One region of the Nonomuraea sp. NPDC049158 genome, then DNA from elsewhere that is predicted to be linked to it. Evidence: riboswitches for the same ligand, from Rfam matches in the RefSeq annotation. Region 1 holds a riboswitch; the other holds the start of a gene.
What was found. Region 1 has a riboswitch for thiamine pyrophosphate ahead of AB0B61_RS10980 (cytosine permease). Riboswitches for the same ligand answer to the same signal wherever they lie in the genome.

Region 1 (9,741 bases):
GTCGCCCTCGGCGATCTCCTTGATGCGGGCCTTGTCCGCGCCGGGGAACGCCTTGCGGTCGAGCTTGGCGGCGTGCATGACGGCGATGAGCACCGCGGTGCGCCCGTCGGGGTCGGCGCCCGCCAGGACGCCGCTCACGCGCTGCCTGACCTCCGCCTCGACGCTGCCGTCGGCCTCCGGCCAGCGGGTGGTGGGGAAGATGCCGAGCACCTTGCCGCGCTCCTCGGCCAGCACACCCGTCTCGGCGAGCCGGGTGAGCAGGCGCCGGCGCAGCTTGGTGGAGTGGAGCCGCTGGACCCACCAGTCGGGCTTGCGCTCCTTGCCCTCCTCCGCGATGCGGGTCAGCGCGGCGTCGAGTTCGTCGTCGCCCAGCGGCGTGGCGTCCTCGACGGACACCTTCTTGCCGGACAGGGCCACCCGTTCGTTGATCGCCAGCTCCGCGAGGATCGCGCCGCCGAGCGCCGGATCGAGTTGGGTGCCGCTGATGAGCTGCTTGCCCTCCTCCTCGCTGTAGGCGAGCAGGAGGAGTTCTTCCGCGATCGTCACACTCATTCCCTGACACTAACCTGCCGCTCATGGGTATCTCCGAGAAGTTGCACGCGGCCGGGCGTCCCCTCCTCGAGGCGCAGCTCGCGCATCCCACGGTCGTCGGCATCGGGCGCGGCGATCTGGCGGAGCCGGTGTTCCGGTCGTGGCTGGAGCAGGATTATCTGTTCCTGCTGGACTATGTGCGGGTGTTCGCGCGGTTGGCCTGGCAGGCGCCGGCCGCGCATCTGGGCGACCTCGTGGACCTGGCGCACACGACCTTCCATGACGAGCTGAGCCTGCACCGGGAGCTGTCGGCCTCGTTCGGGGCGGACCTGGAAGGCGCGCGGAAGGGGCCGGCGTGTGCGGGCTATACGGCGTTCCTGCTGGAGTCGGCCGCTGACTACGGCGAAGGGTTGGCCGCGCTCTATCCCTGCATGTGGGGATATTCGCAGCTTGGTCAGCAGCTGGCGGCTCATTTGCCCGCCGAGCCGCGTTATCGGAGGTGGGTGGAGACGTACGCCGATCCTGGCTTCGCGGCGCTGACCGTGCGGATCGCCGAGATGATCGATCAGGCCGATCCCGAGCCCGCGCGGGCGGAGGCGTTGTTCCGTGAGGGGATGGCGCACGAGCTGGCGTTCTGGGATGTCTCATAGTTATCCACAGGCTGTGGATGAAGGTGCGTCGTACCCTGGTGGCATGCCTGAACTCCCCGAAGTGGAATCGCTCGCCGGTTTCCTGCGCGAGCGGGCGGTCGGTCGCACGCTCCTGGGCGTCGACGTGGTCGCCTTCTCGGCGCTCAAGACGTTCGACCCGCCGGTCACCGCGCTCGGCGGGCTGACCATCACGGGCGTGGCCAGGCACGGCAAGTTCCTCGACTTCGACTGCGACGGCCTGCACCTGGTCATCCACCTGGCCCGCGCGGGGTGGCTGCGCTGGCGCGAGGACCTCTCGGGCGCGAAGCCGGTCCGTCCGGGCAAGGGCCCGCTGGCGGTACGGGTACGCCTGGCGCCCGATGACGAGGGCCTGGCGCCCGGGTTCGAGCTGACCGAGGCGGGAACGCAGAAGCGCCTCGCCGTCTATGTCACGAAAAATCCGGATGACGTGCCGGGTGTCGCCGCCCTCGGCCCCGACCCCCTCGACGACGCCTTCACCGTGGCCACGCTCAAGGCCATCCTGAACGGCAGCCGCACCCAGGTGAAGGGCCTGCTGCGCGACCAGAAGGTGATCGCGGGCATCGGCAACGCCTACTCCGACGAGGTGCTGCACGCGGCCAAGATGTCACCGTTCAAGATCGCCTCGACCCTCACCGACGCCCAGATCGCCGACCTGCACGAGGCCATCGTCACCACGCTGCGCGAGGCGGTCGAGCGGGCGCACGGCCTGGCCGCCAAGGACCTCAAGGCGGAGAAGAAGTCCGGCCTTCGTGTCCACAACCGTGCCGGCCAGCCGTGCGATGTGTGCGGTGACACGATCCGCGAGGTGTCTTTCGCGGATTCCTCGCTTCAGTACTGCCCCACCTGCCAGACGGGCGGCAAGCCGCTGGCCGACCGCCGCCTGTCCCGCCTGCTGAAGTAACACCTGCTGATGTCAGGCCTCCGCGCCGGTGGTCACGCTTTGAGCTTCTCATCGCCACGTCGGTGCCCTCGATGAAGATGGCCCCGCACAGCACGATCAGCATGCCCCAAGCGCGCCTGGACGTGGTCAACTCCCGGTTACTTATCGATATTCGGTTATTCCTGGTAACCGCCCAAATCATCCGGCAGTATGAAATGTCATGGAAGACGGCACTTCTAAGCCACCCGGTTACTGCGAGAGCACCGTGGACGACGACTACGACGTGTGGCAGTGGGACACCAGGGAGGACTGCGAGGTCCGGCAGATACTCGACCGCGTCGCCGACAAGTGGTCGCTGCTGGTCATCGCGCTGCTCGACTGCCAGAGCCTGCGCTTCACCCAGTTGCGCCGCGAGATCGACGGGGTCAGCCAGCGGATGCTCAGCGTGACCCTGCGCCACCTGGAGCGCGACGGCCTGGTCAGCCGCACGGTCCACCCCGTCGTGCCGCCGCGGGTCGACTACGCGCTCACGCCGCTCGGCCGGACCCTGCACCAGACGATCAAGAGCCTGGTCACCTGGACCGAGGAGCACCGGCAGGAGATCGCCACCGCGCGTGCTGCCTACGACCAGCGACGCGAGATGATGGAGGCATGACGGTTCCAGAGATCCCGGCAAACGACGTTCCCGCCGACGGCTACCTGCTCGACGTGCGCGAACAGGAGGAATGGGTGGCCGGGCACGCCCCCGAGGCGGTGCACATCCCGATGTCGCAGATCCAGGGGCGGGTCGAGGAGGTGCCGGGCGACCGGACCGTCTACGTGGTCTGCCGGGTCGGCGGCCGGTCGTTCCAGGTCGCGGCCTGGCTCAACCAGCTCGGGCGCGAGGCGGTCAACGTCGACGGCGGCATGCAGTTGTGGGCGGCCGCGAGCCGCCCGATGGTCAGCGAGACGGGGCACCCGCCGTTCGTCGCCTGACGGATGGCATAATCCGCTCGACAACTACACAAACCGCGGGAGCTCGGGGTGCACCGGGCTGAGAGGGCGACTGACCTGTCGCCGACCGCATGAACCTGTCCGGGTAATGCCGGCGTAGGGAGTGTGAGATGACGCATGTCGTCGACGAAGTCCCGCTGACCCTCGAAGGGACGCCCCCCAAGACGCTCGGGCTGCTCGACCAGGGCGCCCTGTGGGCGAACCTGGCCGTGAGCCTGCTGGGGTTCAGCGGCGCGCTGTTCCTGCTCGACCCGCTCGGCGGGAGGCCGCTCAGCCTGACCGCCGCCCTGCTCGCGGCCCTCGTCGGCAGCCTGGTCGGCACGGCCATGGTGGGGCTGTCGGCCATCCCGGGCACGCAGACCGGGCGGCCGGCGATGGTGCTGCTGCGCGGGTTGTTCGGGGCACGGCTGTCCTACATCCCGACCGTGCTCAACATCGTCCAGATGATCGGGTGGGGCGCCTTCGAGCTGTGGGTGATCGCCAAGGGCGCGATGGCCATCTTCGGCGCCGTGGTGCCGTACCAGGTGTGGGTGGTGGCGGCGGGGGTGCTGACCACGTCGCTGACCATCTGGCCGCTCGGGTCGGTCCGGCTGCTGCGGCGCTACGTCACCATCGGGGTGATCATCTCGCTGGTCTGGTTCGCGGTGGCGTTCCTGTCGAAGGCTCCGCCGCAGGGCGGCGGGTCGTGGACGGCGTTCGCGCCCGCGGTCGACTACGTCATCGCGCTGTCGGTCTCGTGGGTGCCGATCGCCGCCGACTTCGCCCGGCACTCCAGGTCGAGCCGGGCGGCCTTCGCGGGCGTGGTCGGCGGCTACACGCTGGCCCAGGTCGCCTGTCTGGGGCTGGGCGTCTACGCGGTGGCGATCGCCGGGTCCGCGGCGGTGGCCGCCGACGGTACGGCCGTGTTCGGGGCGTTCGTCGCGGTGCCGCTGGGCGCGCTGTTCTTCGCGATCCTGGTGCTGCGGGAGGCCGACCAGTCGTTCGCGAACGTCTACTCCACGACCATGTCCCTGCAGAACCTCATGCCGCGCGTCGACCGGCGGGTCTTCTCGATCGCCATCGGCGTGCTGACCACCGCCATCGCGCTGGTGGTCGACGTGAACTCGTACGGGGCGTTCCTGGGGGTGATCGGGGCGGTGTTCGTGCCGATGTTCGCGGTGCTGGCGGTCGACTACTTCCTGCTCGGCGGATCCTCGGGGTGGAACACCGACGAGGACGCGCCGGCCCGCTGGTCCATGCTGGTGCCCTGGGCGCTCGGCTTCGTGGCCTACTGGATGACCACCTCCACGCCCACGGTCGAGCGGTGGGACGGCCTCTGGGCGGCCGTGCGCGAGGCCATCGGGTTCACCAGGCAGCCGTGGATGAACGGGGCCCTGGGCGCGGCTCTGGTGGCGGCTCTGGTGACGCTGGTGATCGGCTGGGCGACCCGGCGCGCGTCGATCACGCGTCGTTGAGTACGTACCTCAGGCCCGTGAGCGTTTTTCGATGGTGAGGAGATGACGCTTGGCGGCCTGGCCGCCCGCGTAGTCGCCGAGTTCGCCGTCAGCCGGCACGATCCGGTGGCACGGCACGACCACGCAGACGGGGTTGGCGTTGAGCGCGTTGCCGACCGCGCGCAGGGCGCGCGGCCGGCCGATGCTCTCGCCGATCTCGTCGAGGGTCGCCGTCTCCCCGTAGGGCACGGCCATCGTCTTCTGCAGCACCGTGCGGGCGAACGTCGTGGCGATGGACAGGTCGACCGGCGTGGCGAAGGTCCGCAGGCGCCCGGAGAAGTAGGCGTCGAGCTCCCTGCGCACCGGGTCGAGACGCCCGGGGTCGGGCCCGACGAAGGCGCCCACATGCCGGACGACCAGTTCGAAGACGGTGTCCTCCGACTCGAAGCTGCACGCCACGATGCCCTTGCCGCTCACCGCCAGCACCAGCCGGCCGACCGCGCCGTCATAGGTGCCGAACGCCACATCGGGCGGCACCTCGCCGCGATAAGTGGCGGAAGTCACCCGCAGCAGGGCATCGAGGTCTCCACTGGACATACCCGCCACCCTCTTCCGCCGCCCTGAAAGGCCGTGCCCGCAGCGTATCGGACGGATCGCCCGACGAACGCCGCACGCCACAGGCACTATGGAGGTGTGGGTGACGACAGAGCAGGCAGTGACGATGAGATCGCTCGCGCGGTGCTCGCCAGCTCGCCCAACGCCGTGGTCGCGCTCGACAGGGACCAGACCGTACTCGTCTGGAACCGGGCGGCTGAGCGGCTCTTCGGCTGGTCGGCCGAGGAGATGCTGGGCCGCAGGGCGCCGATCGTGCCGGGGGAGCTGACAGCGGAGCACAACGCGGTGCTCGAACGGGTGCGTACGGGCGGCCAGGTGTCGCTGCGCACCAAGCGGTTGCGCAGGGACGGCACCGTGCTCGACCTGAGGGTCGACACCAGCGCGCTGCTCACGGGCAGCGCCGTGGCGGGCTACGTCTTCGTGCACCATCTGACCGAGGCCGACGAGGCCGCCAGGAACCGTATGGCGCGGCGGGCCAGGCTGGTACGCCGGCTCACCGACGTGGTCGGCGACATCAACGCCGAGCTGGAGCTGTCCACGGTGCTCGACCGCATCGCGGCCAGCCTGACCGAGCTGACCGGCGCCGACGCGGGCGGCTTCGTGCTCATCGAGGGCGAGCGGCTGCGGCTGGTGAGCGCGCACCAGTTGCCCGACTCGCTCAAGGACGTGACGGCCGACCTGCGTACCAGCCTGGTCGGCAAGCTCTTACGCACCGGGAAGACGGTGATGCTGGAGTCGCAGGGCCTCGGCGACCTGGTGTGGGCCGAGCTCGACGGGCTGCACACGATCGCGCTCGGGCTGGCCGCGGTCGGCGGCCGGCCCTACGGGGCGCTGTATGCGCTGTTCGCCGAGCGCAAACCCGGCCACCTGGAGCTCGAGCTCCTGGAGCTGCTGGCCGGGCACGCCGGCATCGCGGTCGGCAACGCGGTGGCCTATCAGGAGGCCGTACGGCAGCGGGCGCACGAGCGCGCGGTGTTCGACGCCAGCGCCGACGGCATCGCCGTGCTCGACCGCGCCGGGCGGGTCAGCCAGTGGAACCCGGCCGCCGCCGAGCTCACCGCGACACCGGGAGAGGCCGTCATCGGCGGGCCGCTGCCCTTCCCGCTGCCCAGCCCGGGCGAGAAGCTCACCTACCAGCTGGAGAGCGGGCGCTGGCTGGACGTGGTCAGCGCCAAGATCGAGGAGACCGGAGAAGTGGTCGTCGACTTCCGTGACGTCACCACGGCCAAGGAGCTGGAGGAGGCCAAGGACCTGTTCCTGGCCACGACCAGCCATGAGTTGCGCACGCCCATCACGATCGTGCGCGGGTTCGCCAGCACGCTCGACGCGCGCTGGGACAAGCTGAACGACACCGAGCGGCGCTCCGCCGTCCACACGATCGCCGAGCGGGCCAGGTCGCTCGGGCAGCTCATGGATCATCTGCTGCTCGGCGCCCGGGCGGGCGCCGACGAGCCGCCGGTACGCATCGAGGCGTTCGATCTGGCCGAGCGGATCCACGCGGCCACCCTCGGGCTGCCCGTGCTGTCCGACAGGCACCGGGTGGAGGTGGCCATCCCCGACGCGCTGCCGTACGTCAGAGGCGACGCGCTGGCCACCGACATCATCCTCGGCCAGCTGCTGGAGAACGCCTTCAAGTACTCGCCGACGGGCGGCCTGATCAGCGTGGGCGCCTGGCCCGAGGACGACGCCGTGGTCGTGGTGGTGGACGATGAGGGCGTCGGCATCGCCGCACCGGACCGGGAGCGGGTCTTCGAGCGGTTCGTCCAGGTCGACAGCGGTGACCGCCGCAGGTTCGGCGGAGTCGGCCTCGGGCTCTACATCGTGCGCAGTCTGGCCAGGGCTCAGGGCGGTGATGTGAGTGCCCATCCGCGACCCGGTGGAGGCACTCGAATGCGGCTCGTGTTGGGCAACGCTTCCCCTATCCGATCCGACACACCGATGCGGTAACGAGGTGGTAACGGTTACGCTGATCTATCGTCCGATGTGTACAAGCTGTGATCGAGATGCGGTTTCTGGGATCGAGTAACGGGGCATTTCGGTCGTACCGGGGAGTGTTCCCGTGGGGGGCACTGGGAGCGGGGAGGTGGGTGTGTCAAGCGTGGTGCTACTGCCGTACGCGCCGTCCAGTGTCGCCGTCGCCCGCCAGCGTCTGAGCACTGACCTGCAGGATCGCGGGGTTTTCGCCACCGCGATCGACGATGCCGTCCTCGTGGTGAGCGAGTTGCTGAGCAACGCGCTACGGCATGCGCATCCGCTGCCGTCGGGCATGGTCAGGGTGGCCTGGCTGCGGAGCGACGAACACATCGAGGTCGCTGTGAGCGATGGCGGCGCGGCCACCGAGCCCCGCGCCGGCCGGCCGACTCTGTCGTCGCTCGGGGGCAGGGGGCTCGGCATCGTCGAGTACGTCGCGGAGAGCTGGGGAGTCCGCCACGACGGTGACATCACGACGGTGTGGGCGATCTTGCACGCCCCCAACGGATTGATGAACGGGCAGGTCCACGCCCTGCGAGAGGCTGGATAGCGGCTACGCGCTCAGCGGCCGGGTGGCCAGGATCGCGCGTTCTCCCACGGTCCACGCCGTGCTGATCAGCAGGTAGAGCGCCGCGGCCAGCGGCAGCACCGCGGCGGCCAGCACCGTGCCGAACGGCATCAGCGGCGTGATCCTGCGTATCAGCGCGGGCTGCTCGTCGGGCAGCGTGGCGGTGATTTTGCGGGCCGAAAGCCACGCCACGACCGCGATCAGCACGATGACCACGGCAAAGACCAAAAATGGCACACTAACCAGACCGTAATTGGTGACAATTCCCGCGACATGCTGCCCCAGAGGGGCGCCCAGCAGGTCATGGCCCAGGAAAGCGGTCGGGTGCGTGGCGACCCGATACATCACCCACATGAACGGAAGCTGCCCCAATCCCGGCAGGATCGTGGCCAGAGGCGAGGTGCCTTCCTTCGCGTACAGCTTGGTGGTCTCCTTGGCCAGTCGCTCGGGGTTGCGCGACCACCGCTTCCGCAACTCGGCCAGCTTGGGCGCCAGGCGCTTCTGGACCTGTGTGGCGCGGGCCTGGCGGATGCTGAGCGGCAGCAGCAGGAGGCGTACGGCCACGGTGAACAGCACGATGGCCACGGCGGCGTTGTCGCCGGACACGGCCAGCAGAAATGACACGAAAGAGTCGAACATGAGCCCTTCAATCAAAGAGAGATGAATCAGGGCTCACTGAAGAGAGCCCCGCTTAGCCGGAAGCGGGGCGCGATGACGGAGCTCGTGGCCGTGGCCGGCCTGCCGCCGCGGGATGGCGCTGGCGCTGGAAGGCCGTGCGCCGGGCGTACATCAGCGGGAAGCCGGGCGCGTCGCCGCCGATGGCGGGCAGCAGCCGGGCGGCCCAGGTGGCGAGCAGCAGGATCGCCACCATGGTCACGCCGATGAGCCAGGGGTCGAACAGGAAAAGCGTCACCGTGACGAGGACGACTTCCCGACCAAGGTGACGGCGATGAACACCAGAAGGGCGACCACACCGATGATGAGGGCGACCTTGAGCAGCCCCATGATCATGGGGATCACGAAATTGAACAGCACGAAGAGGGCAAGGAGGGCCCCCAATACGAGCATGACGACGCGACTCATGCGCCCACCGTACGTCCTGCGAGCATGATCCGCGAGGCTTACGAAGCAATGACGTAGGTGTCGATTCGGCATGCTCCCGCCGTACGGTGAAAGGGTGAACACGCGCATCCTGGTGGTCGACGACGACCCGACCGTGGCCGAGGTGGTGGCGCGATATCTGGAGCGCGACGGGCACGAGGTCGAGTGCGTGGGCGACGGCGCCGAGGCGCTGCGGCGGGCGCTGGCCAGCCCGCCCGATCTGATGGTGCTCGACCTGATGCTGCCGAAGATCGACGGGCTGCAGGTGTGCAGGAAGCTCAGGGAGCGCTGGCCGGTCCCGGTGATCATGCTGACCGCGCTCGGCGAGGAGATCGACCGCGTGGTCGGGCTCGAAACCGGCGCCGACGACTACGTGACCAAGCCCTTCAGCCCGCGAGAGCTGGCGCTGCGCGTCCAGTCGGTGCTGCGCCGTGCCCGCGGCGCCTCGGTCACGGGTGGCACGGGCGTGCTGCGTGACGGCGATCTGGTGGTCGACGTAGGGGCCCACGAGGTACGGCTGGGCGGGGCTGAGGTGATGCTCACCGCCCGCGAGTTCGACCTGCTGGCCTACCTCGTACGCAACCCTCGGCAGGCGTTCAGCCGGTCGGCGCTGCTCAACCAGGTGTGGGGCTGGTCGTTCGGGGACTCCTCCACGGTGACCGTGCACGTCCGGCGGCTACGGGAGAAGATCGAGCCGGATCCGACCGCGCCGCGGCGGATCGTCACGGTCTGGGGCGTGGGGTACCGGTACGAACCGCTCGAACCCGCCGGCGAAGGTACGCCATGACTCCCCATCCAGCGGTGATGAGCGATCTGGGGATGATCGTGGCGGTCACGGCGGGGCTGGGGCTGCTGGTGGGGATCCTGGGCGTGGCCGTCATGTGGCGGCTGCGTACCCGCTCGATCGGGGTCATGCTGGCCGTCGTCATGGTGGTCGCGATCGTGGCGACACTGGCCGGCGTGGTGGCGATCACGCTC
Region 2 (9,741 bases), on a different contig from region 1:
TCCAAGCTCGGCCTCAGGGACCGGGTTCAGGCGGTCGTGCTCGCGTACGAGACGGGGTTGGTCGCCCCCGGCTCCCCCGCTGACGGGCGCGGGCCGTCGTAAGCGCCGGACCCGGATGCCGAAAGGTCCGCGAACTCCGGACGGGAACGTCCCGAAGCTCACGGACCTGTCACCGGCGAGGCTAGCGGCGTACGTGCACCGGCACGCCCTTGCCGAGCAGCCCGGGCAGCTCGACGGCCACGTTCATCGGCATCCGCACGCACCCGTGCGACGCCGGGTACAGCGGCACCGACAGCGCGCCGTGGAAGGCGATGCCGCCGTTGAAGAAGATCGGGTTGTACAGCTGCCCCAGGTACGACCTGTGCCAGCCCTTGGCCCGCCACGTCGTCTTGAAGTCGCCCGTGGGCGTCCTGGCCGAGCCGCAGAAGCGCTGGCTCTTGCCCTGCCACTTCGCCGTCTCGCAGTACGGGACGCCGCTGCCGGACGAGATGTGGGTGATCAGCTTCACCTGGCCGTCGACGTACAGGACCATGATCTGCTTGGTCAGGTTGACCTCGGCGCGGGTCGGCTTGCCGTTCTTGACCAGGACCTTGGGGGTCCTGGGGTTCTCCAGCGCGGTCCACGTGCGCTTGGCGATCGTGCTGGTGGGCCGGATGCCGTTGACCTTCTGGAAGGCCCAGACAGCCGTCATCGTGGACCCGCCGTAGCTGCCGTCGGCCCGGCCCGGCCGGTAGCCGAGCTCCTTGAGGCGCGTCTGCAGCCAGGTGACCGCCTTGCCCTTGGAGCCCAGCTTGAGCGTCTTCTTGGGCGCGGCGACGGTCGTGGTGGGCCCGGCCTCGGAGGCCGCCACAGTCGGCGGCGCCGCGGTGGGTGTTGTTGTGATGGGTGTTGTTGTGATGGAAACGATCGCGGGCGCGGCCGCCGACCGCGCATGGGTGACGGTCGTACCGCACCCTGTCAGGACTAGGGCGCCAGCCGTCAAGAGAGCAGCCACGCCGGGCAGCCGTCGGTCCCCCACCCGTACCACCTCTCAAACCATGAACATTCTGATCAAAGGACCATGTCAGGTTAATGCAATGGTCAACCTGTTTAGAGTGTGCCCATGCCTGAGAAGTTGCCTGCCAACGCCGTTCTGGTGGAAACCGCGCTTCGCGCGCTAGGCGCGGAGGGAGAAATCATCGTATTGCCGGAAAAAGCGCCCACTGCGGCCACCGCCGCCGCGCAGGTCGGCTGTGAGGTCGGCGCCATCGCCAACAGCCTCATCTTCGACGCGGACGGCACGCCGCTCCTCGTCATGACCAGCGGCGCGCACCGCGTCGACGTCGAGCTGATCGCCCGCACGGCGGGGGTCGAGAAGGTACGGCGGGCGACGCCGGAGTTCGTCAGGGCGGCGACGGGCCAGCCGATCGGCGGCGTCGCGCCCGTCGGGCATCCGGCCCCGGTGCGGACCCTGGTGGACAACTGGCTGAGCAAGCACGAGGTCGTATGGGCCGCCGGCGGGCATCCGCTCACGGTCTTTCCCACCACATTCGATGAGCTGGTGCGGATCACCGGTGGCACCCCCGTCGACGTCGAGTAGTGTGCGACGCGTGATCGAGTTTCGTGGGGCGGGACAGGCGGAGTTCACCGAACACCTGGACACGGTGATCGGCATCTACGCCGCCGCCATGCGCCCGCCCGCGGACCAGATCACCGGCCGCAAGGCCATCATGCGGAATCACGGGACATACCCATATTTCCAGTGCTATTTCGCTGAATTGCGTGAGGAGCCGGAAGCGTACCCCCCGAAGATCGTCGGCTTCGCCTACGGCTTCCGGGGCGCGCCGGGCCAGTGGTGGCACGATGTCGTGTTCCGCGCGCTGGAGAGCCAGGCGGGCAGGGAGGTCGCCGACGCGTGGCTGGGTAACGCGTTCGAGCTGGCCGAGATCCACATGCACCCCGACTACCAGGGCAAGGGCATCGGCCGGGCGATGATCGCCACGCTGTGCGCGGGCCGCCGCGAGCGTTCGGCGGTGCTGTCCACCCACGACCGCCCCACCACGGCCCGCCACCTGTACGCCAGCATGGGCTTCACCGACCTGCTGAGCCCATTCCTCTTCCCGGGCGGCTACGAGCAGTACGCGATCGTGGGCAGACCCCTCCCCCTGTGACCACGACGGCTTTTGACCACGACGGCTTTTGACCACGGCGGCTTGACCCCAGCGCGGCCCTGACCCGGTTCGTTCCAGGTTCGTACCAGCGCGGCTCCGCCCTGTTCGCCGCGCCACCGACATAATAAAGACGATCAACCTGGCGCCCCCATCCGCGTCAATCCCGGGCACCTCCCCCTGCACCGACGCCCACGTCACACCACCCGGACGTCCGGCAGGAGGAACCTATGCGTCTCGTCACACGAATCGGAGTGGCCGCCACTCTCCTGGTGAGCCAGGGCACCCCACCCGAGCCGACCCCCACCCCCACACCTACGCCCACACCCACGTCGACCGCGAGCACCAACAAGAAGAGTTCCAAGACCGCCATCCCCCCGGAGTTGAAGAACGTCCCGTCGCTCCGCGTCCTCCCCTGGGATCCCCGTCAGGCCAGCCACGTCCGGATCTTCGTGCACTGCCCGCCGAAGGCGAATCACGCGCTCATCGGCTCCACCGCGTTCGCCCTGAAGGGTTCGAGGCGCCTCTACCGGGAGGTGGGGCTGGGACTCTCCGACCGGGGTCTGGCGCACCGCGCCGTGTCCATCTCCTACTCCGCCCTGCCTGGGTTCCATGGCGCGCACCTGAAGTGCGTGAAGGTCAAGATGAACCAGAAGACACGCATCAGGCGCATCAGGGTGCTCGGCCGGGATGCCGTGCCTCTCTACGTGCGCAGGTTCAGCATCTGGCAGTTCTTCGACTAGGCCGGAGAACGAACCGGCGTGTCATTGGCCGTCTCGTGACTTGTGGTTTGCCACCCGTCACTCTGGGCAATCTTCACTACGTAGGGCAACCGGCCATCCGCCCGATCCCCCTGCGGGCGGAGCACCGGCACGAGGTCCCCTCACCGAGGGTCGTTCTTCTTCTCCCACGAAAGAGCTATCCCTCCCCAGGGACCCCGACCGCGACGGACGCCTTCCTCCACTCCGCCGGACCGTCACAGGGGTCGCACCAAAGGATCTAGAAGGCCAGGATGCGCCGGGTTACGCGGACAGCGCCTCGGCCGGAGCAAGCCGCTCGAACACCTCTCGCGTCGCGCTGGATCGGTTGAACGTGATGAAGTGGATGCCCGGGGCGCCCTCATCGAGCAGCCGCTGGCAGAGCTCCACCCCGTGGTCGATGCCCAGCCGCCGCACGGCCGCCGGGTCGTCGGCCACCGCCTCGAAGCGGGCCGCCAGGTCCGCCGGGAACGGCGCCCCCGACAGCTGCTCCGACCTGGCGATCGTGCTCATCTGCGTGACCGGCATGATGCACGGGATGATCGGCGTGTCACACCCCTGCTCCGCCACCCGGTCGCGCAGCCGCAGGTAGTCGTCGGCCTGGAAGAACATCTGGGTGATCGCGTAGTCGGCGCCGGCCCGGCACTTCTGTACGAAGAAGTCGGTGTCGGACTCGATCGACGGCGAGCGCGGGTGTTTGTACGGGAACGCCGCCACGCCCACGCAGAAGTCGCCCACCTGCCGGATCAGCCGCACGAGCTCTTCGGCGTAGAGGACGCCTTCGGGGTGCTGGACCCACTCGCCTGTCGGGTCGCCGGGAGGGTCGCCCCGCACGGCGAGGATGTTGCGCACCCCCGCGTCCGCGAAGCGGCCGATCAGGTGGCGCAGCTCGCGGATCGAGTGGTTGACCGCGGTGAAATGCGCCACAGGGGTGAGCGTGGTGTCGTGGGCCAGCCGTTCGACGATGTCCACGGTGCGGTCGCGGTTGGAGCCGCCCGCGCCGTAGGTCACCGACACGAACGTCGGCCGCAGCGACTCGAGCTCTCTGATCGCCCGCCACAGCTGCCGTTCCCCCTCGTCCGTCTTCGGTGGGAAGAATTCGAAGGAGAACGACCGGCCACCGGACGCGAGAAGCTCACGGACGGTGGGAACACGATCGGGCAGGATGGAGGGTCGACCAAGCGCCATGTGACCCAGGCTACCGCCACAAGCCCCGTCTCTGGAGATCCGGCTTGGTGGCCAAGTCGTCCCTGGAGATCCGGCTTGGCCGCCCGGCCACTAGTCTCAGATGCATGACCACTGACGCCGCGAGCCTGGACGCCCTGCGTGCCAAGGTGGACGCCGCGCTGCGGACGTTCGTCCAACGGCAGCTGCCCGCCCCCGGCGACACCGAGCTCGAGCCGCTCCGCGCCGCCGCCGAGGACCTGCTGTCCGGTGGCAAGCGGCTGCGCCCGGCCTTCTGCTACTGGGGTTGGCGGGGCGCGGGCGGCACCGACGTGCCCGGGATCTTCACCGCCGCCGCCTCGCTGGAGCTGCTCCAGGCCAGCGCGCTGGTGCACGACGACGTGATGGACAAGAGCGACCTGCGCAGGGGCATGCCGTCCGCGCACCGCCGCTTCGAGGCCATCCACGAGAAGTCGGGCTGGCACGGCTCGGCGGAGCAGTTCGGGGAGGGCGCGGCGATCCTGCTGGGCAACCTGCTGCTGATCTGGTCCGGCGAGATGTGGCGCAGCAGCGGCCTGCCGCCCGAGTCGCTGTCGGCGGCCCAGCCGGTGCACGACCACATGCGTACCGAGCTGATGTGTGGTCAATATCTCGATCTGCTGGAGCAGGCGCACGGCGAGAACACCTTCGAGTCCGCCCTGCGCGTCGCCCTCTACAAGAGCGGCAAATACTCCGTCGAACAACCGCTCCGCCTCGGCCTGGTGCTCGCCGCCGGCAGCCTGGAGCCGTGGATGGACGAGCTCTGCATGGAGTACGGCCGGCGGGTCGGCATCGCCTTCCAGCTGCGCGACGACATCCTGGGCGTGTTCGGGGACCCGGCGCAGACCGGCAAGCCGGCGGGCGACGACCTGCGCGAGGGCAAGCGGACGATGCTCATCGCGCGGACCCTGGCATCGGCCGCACCCGGCGACGCCGAGACGGTGCGCGCCCTGCTGGGCGATCCCGGACTCGACGAGGACGGGGTGGCCACGCTGCGGGGCATCATCGACGGCACCGGGGCGCTGCGCCAGTGCGAGGACATGATCGGCGACTACCTCGGCGAGGCGCTGACGTTCCTCGGCAAGGTGCCCATCACACCGGACGCCCGCGCGGCCCTGTCGGACCTGGCGGTGGCCGCCACCTCACGCACAACCTGAGGTCACCACACGCCCAACCATCACTCTCACACGCAACCTGAGCCACCACACGCCCAACCGGTCACTCTTACTCACAACCTGAGCCACCACACGCGCAACCGGTCACTCTCAGGCACGCCTGAGCGACCTCACGCGTACTCTGAGCGGCCGCACGTACGAGCTGAGTAGGGCGCGGGCGCCGGGCGGCGCCCGCGCGCGTCTGTCAGCGGGCCAGGCGCTTGGCGAACTCCGCCGCCGCGGCACCCGGGTCCTCGGCGTCCGTGATGGCACGTACCACTACAACCCGTTCGACCCCATACGACCGCACCTGGTCGAGATTGCCCAGGTCGATGCCGCCGATGCCGAACCACGGCCGCCCGCTGCCGAGCGACGCCGCGTGCCGGAGCAGCGACGGCCCCGGCGCGTGGCGGCCCGGCTTGGTCGGCGTCGGCCAGACGGGACCGCAGCAGAAGTAGTCGACGCCCTCCTCCACAGCCGCGGCGGAAGCCTCGGCGACGGAGTGGGTGGACCGTCCGATGAAGACGTCGTCGCCGAGTATCTCTCGCGCGACCTTCACCGGAAGATCGTCTTGCCCCAGGTGGAGCACGTCGGGGCGGGCGGCGTACGCGATGTCGGCCCGGTCGTTGACCGCCAGCAGCCGGCCGTGCCGGTCGCAGGCGTCACGGAAGACCTCGAGGAGCGCGAGCTCTTCGCGCGCCTCCAGTCCCTTCTCCCGCAACTGGACGATGTCCACGCCCGCGGCCAGCACCGCGTCGAGGAAGTCGGCCAGGTCACCGCGTTCGCGACGGCCGTCCGTGCAGAGGTAGAGGCGGGCCTCAGAAAGCGAGGGCTTGAGCACGCCGTTTGACCTCGGTATGGCGACCGGCCCTGATGGCGTCGACGGGCGAGCCGGGCAGGGAGTCGTCGGGAGTGAAGAGCCAGCGAAGCGACTCGATGTCGTCGTAACCGGAGTCTCGCAGCACGGAGAGTGTGCCGGGCAGACCCTTCATCACGTCCTTTCCATCAAGGAACACCGCGGGCACTTGTGGCCCACCACCACCCCGGCGCACACCGAGCAGTTTCCGATCCTTGAGGAGTTGCTTGGCCCGCCCAATCGAGAGGTCGAGGCGCGCGGCCACTTCGGGGAGAGTGAGCCACTCGGCGACGAGTTGGTCGGTCTCCCGGTCGATCTGCGCAACAGAAAGCGTCACGAAACCACAACTACCACATGGCGTGCTTGCTCAAACAACACAATCCCGTAGGGAGAGGTCGGGATCTACCAGGCGTTCGGCGTCTACGCGGTGCCCGGCTTCGATGATTCTGCGGCCCTGGACGAGGTCTCGGGGCCGGTCCACGGCGAGTACCGCGGCCAGGGTGTCGTCCGAGGTGAGCCAGCAGGCCGACCATTTCCCGCCGAGTTCGCCTCGGTAGAGGAGGCGGTCTCCGGCCGGGTGGTGGCCCGCGTACTGGACCATGTGGCCGAACTGCTCGGACCAGAAATAGGGCACTGGGTCGTAGGCGGCCTCCACGCCCAGCAGGGTGGCGGCGGCCACCTCGGGCGCGTTGAGCGCGGCGTCCCAGTGCTCGACCCTCAACCTGGTCTCGAACCGGCGCGACCACCAGGCGGCGCAGTCGCCCACGGCCACGACGTTCGGCAGGGACGTACGCAGGTGCTCGTCGGTGACGACGCCGTTGTCCAGGTCGACGCCGGAGCCCGCGAGCCAGCCGACCGCCGGGCGTACTCCGACGCCGGTGACGACCACGTGCGCCTCGATGAGGCTTCCGTCCGCCAGCGTCACGCCGCCGTCGTCCACGGAGCCGACCAGGGTGTTGAGCCGCAGGTCGATGCCCTCGTACCAGCCCTGGGTGCGGGCGCCGATCTCCGGACCGACCGCCTGGGCGAGCGGGGTGGGGCCCGCCTCGATCACGGTCACCTCGCAGCCGGCCCGGCGGGCGGCGGTGGCCACCTCGGCACCGATCCAACCAGCGCCGATGATCACCACGCCGGCGCCCTTGACCAGCCGGGCGCGCAGCTCCAGCGCGTCGTCGAGGGTGCGCAGCACGTGCTGGCGGCCGTCGCCGGGCAGCGTGATCGGCTCGGCTCCGGTGGCGATCACCAGGCCGTCGTAGGCGAGCTCGCCCTCGGTGGTCTCGACGACGCCGGGACGCAGCGCCTTGGCCGAGACGCCCGGCCAGAAGTCCACCTCCAGCACGGCGAGGTCGGCGTCGACGAAGCTGGAGTCACTGCTGCCCGACAGGACCGCCTTCGACAGCGGTGGCCGGTCATATGGCCGGTGCCGCTCCTGCCCGATCAGCGTGATCCTGCCGTCGAACCCTTTCGCGCGCAGCGCCTCGACACTCCGTACGCCGGCCAGACCGGCGCCTGCCACCACCACATGATTCACGTTCAAGACCATAACGGGGCCCGTGCCTGGGCGTCGCGCCGAGGCCGTAGGGTGGAGGCGTAAGACGCGCGGGAGTCCGGCCGTTTACCGGGCTGAGAGGAAGGCTGCACCGGGCCTTCGACCGCAAGACACCTGATCCGGATCATGCCGGCGAAGGGAGCGGACGTGGACATCGTCGTAGGCGGCGGGATCGTCGGGCTGTCCATCGCCTGGCGCCTGTCCCGCTCGGGGCGGCCGGTCACCGTGGTCGACCCGGCTCCGGCCACTGGGGCCTCGCACGCGGCGGCGGGCATGCTGGCGCCGGTGAGCGAGGTCACGTACACGGAGGAGCCGCTGCTCCGACTGGGCCTCGCCGCACTGCGCCGCTGGCCGTCCTTCGCCTCCGAACTCGCCACCGACGCCGGCCTCGACGCCGGTACGGGACCCGCCGCCACCCGCCTTGACGAGGCTGGAGCGTCTGAAGTTGACGAGGCCAGGGCGCCTGAAGCGGTCGTGAGCGGGCTCAGCGAGGCTGCGCGGGCCGGGCTGGACTTCCGGGTCGACGGGACGCTGGCCGTGGCGTTCGGGGCCGACGATCTGGCGGCGCTCGGTGAGCTGGCCGCGTTCATGGAGAAGCTGGGGCTACCGGTCGAGCGGCTGACCGGGCGCGAGTGCCGTCGGCTGGAGCCCATGCTGGCGCCCTCCGTACGCGGTGGGCTGCTGGCCCGTGGAGACGCGTGGGTGGACCCGCGCCGTGTCACCGCCGCGCTCCTAGCCGCACTCGACCGCCTGGGCGTCCCCATCGTCCGGGCTCGCGTCAGCGAACTACTCCGGGACGGCGACATGGGCGACCAGGTCGTGGGCGTACGCCTCGCACCCCCGGACCAGACGGCCACCCCGAACCAGACGGCCACCCCGGACAGGACAACCACCCCGGACAGGACAGCCACCCCGGACCAGGGCCTCCCGCAGGCGGACATCCCCGCCGAGATCCGGGGCGAGCGGGTCGTGCTGGCGGCTGGGGCGTGGAGTGCCGGGCTGGCCGATGTCCCGGTGCGGCCGGTCAAGGGGCAGATCATGCGGCTGCGTTCCCCCCAGCCCCTGCTCGGCAGGTGTGTACGCGGGACGGTGCACGGGAAACCCGTGTACCTGGTGCCGAGGGGTGACGGTGAGCTGGTGGTCGGGGCGACGCAGGAAGAGCTGGGGTTCGACACGAGGGTGACGGCGGGCGGACTGTACGAGCTGCTGCGGGACGCCCACGAGCTGGTGCCGGGCGTCACCGAGCTGGAGATCGCCGACGTGGTGGCGGGGCTGCGTCCGGGCACACCGGACAACGTCCCGCTCATCGGGCCCAGCGGGACGCCCGGGCTGGTGCTGGCCACCGGGCATCACCGGGGCGGGGTGCTGCTGGCCCCGCTCACGGCGGCCATCTTGCTGGGCGAGGAGAGCGAGCTCGCGGAGCTGTGCTCGCCGCTGAGGTATCGGGATATTTCATGAATGTGACCATCAATGGGGCGCCACACGAGGTGCCCGACGGCACCACCGTGGCGCAGGCCGTACTCACGCTCACCACGGCCACGACCGGCGTGGCCGTGGCCGTGAACGACGAGGTGGTGACGCGGAGCGCCTGGGAGACGACGGCGCTCGGCGACAGCGACCGGATGGAAGTGCTGACGGCGGTGCAAGGTGGATGATCTGCTCATAGCCGGAGAGAAGTTCTCCTCCCGGCTCATCATGGGCACCGGCGGCGCGCCGTCGCTGGAGGTGCTCGATCAGGCGCTGGTCGCGTCCGGCACCGAACTGACGACCGTCGCCATGCGGCGGCTCGACCCCGGCGCGCCCGGCTCGGTGCTCGACGTGCTGCGCGAACGCGGCATCAAGGTCCTGCCCAACACCGCCGGCTGCTTCACGGCGGGCGACGCCGTGCTGACCGCCCGCCTGGCCAGGGAGGCGCTCGGTACGAACTGGGTCAAGCTCGAGGTCATCGCCGACGAGCGGACGCTGCTGCCGGACCCGATCGAGACGTTCGACGCGGCCGAACGGCTGGTGGCCGACGGGTTCGTGGTGCTGCCGTACATCGGGGACGACCCGGCGCTGGCGCGTCGCCTGGAGC

Region 2: another riboswitch for thiamine pyrophosphate. It lies ahead of AB0B61_RS42125 (FAD-dependent oxidoreductase); the one in region 1 lies ahead of AB0B61_RS10980 (cytosine permease).

Annotation. Positions count from the first base shown of each region.
Region 1 is NZ_JBEZDM010000004.1:124,267-134,007, forward strand. Features, by position in the region: gene AB0B61_RS10955 (GPP34 family phosphoprotein) at 1-552, opposite strand, end outside; gene AB0B61_RS10960 (transcriptional regulator) at 576-1,181, shown strand; gene AB0B61_RS10965 (DNA-formamidopyrimidine glycosylase family protein) at 1,225-2,103, shown strand; gene AB0B61_RS10970 (helix-turn-helix domain-containing protein) at 2,303-2,737, shown strand; gene AB0B61_RS10975 (rhodanese-like domain-containing protein) at 2,734-3,057, shown strand; TPP riboswitch at 3,083-3,195, shown strand; gene AB0B61_RS10980 (cytosine permease) at 3,186-4,529, shown strand; gene AB0B61_RS10985 (methylated-DNA--[protein]-cysteine S-methyltransferase) at 4,539-5,105, opposite strand; gene AB0B61_RS10990 (PAS domain-containing sensor histidine kinase) at 5,202-7,070, shown strand; gene AB0B61_RS10995 (ATP-binding protein) at 7,213-7,644, shown strand; gene yidC (membrane protein insertase YidC) at 7,648-8,301, opposite strand; gene AB0B61_RS11005 (DUF6412 domain-containing protein) at 8,354-8,575, opposite strand; gene AB0B61_RS11010 (hypothetical protein) at 8,572-8,745, opposite strand; gene AB0B61_RS11015 (response regulator transcription factor) at 8,840-9,550, shown strand; gene AB0B61_RS11020 (HAMP domain-containing sensor histidine kinase) at 9,547-9,741, shown strand, end outside.
Region 2 is NZ_JBEZDM010000029.1:27,542-37,282, reverse strand. Features, by position in the region: gene AB0B61_RS42175 (response regulator transcription factor) at 1-102, shown strand, start outside; gene AB0B61_RS42170 (L,D-transpeptidase family protein) at 182-850, opposite strand; gene AB0B61_RS42165 (YbaK/EbsC family protein) at 1,103-1,579, shown strand; gene AB0B61_RS42160 (GNAT family N-acetyltransferase) at 1,590-2,150, shown strand; gene AB0B61_RS42155 (hypothetical protein) at 2,378-2,890, shown strand; gene metF (methylenetetrahydrofolate reductase [NAD(P)H]) at 3,170-4,093, opposite strand; gene AB0B61_RS42145 (polyprenyl synthetase family protein) at 4,198-5,265, shown strand; gene thiE (thiamine phosphate synthase) at 5,468-6,103, opposite strand; gene AB0B61_RS42135 (Rv2175c family DNA-binding protein) at 6,081-6,455, opposite strand; gene AB0B61_RS42130 (FAD-dependent oxidoreductase) at 6,486-7,649, opposite strand; TPP riboswitch at 7,708-7,825, shown strand; gene AB0B61_RS42125 (FAD-dependent oxidoreductase) at 7,815-9,125, shown strand; gene thiS (sulfur carrier protein ThiS) at 9,122-9,322, shown strand; gene AB0B61_RS42115 (thiazole synthase) at 9,315-9,741, shown strand, end outside.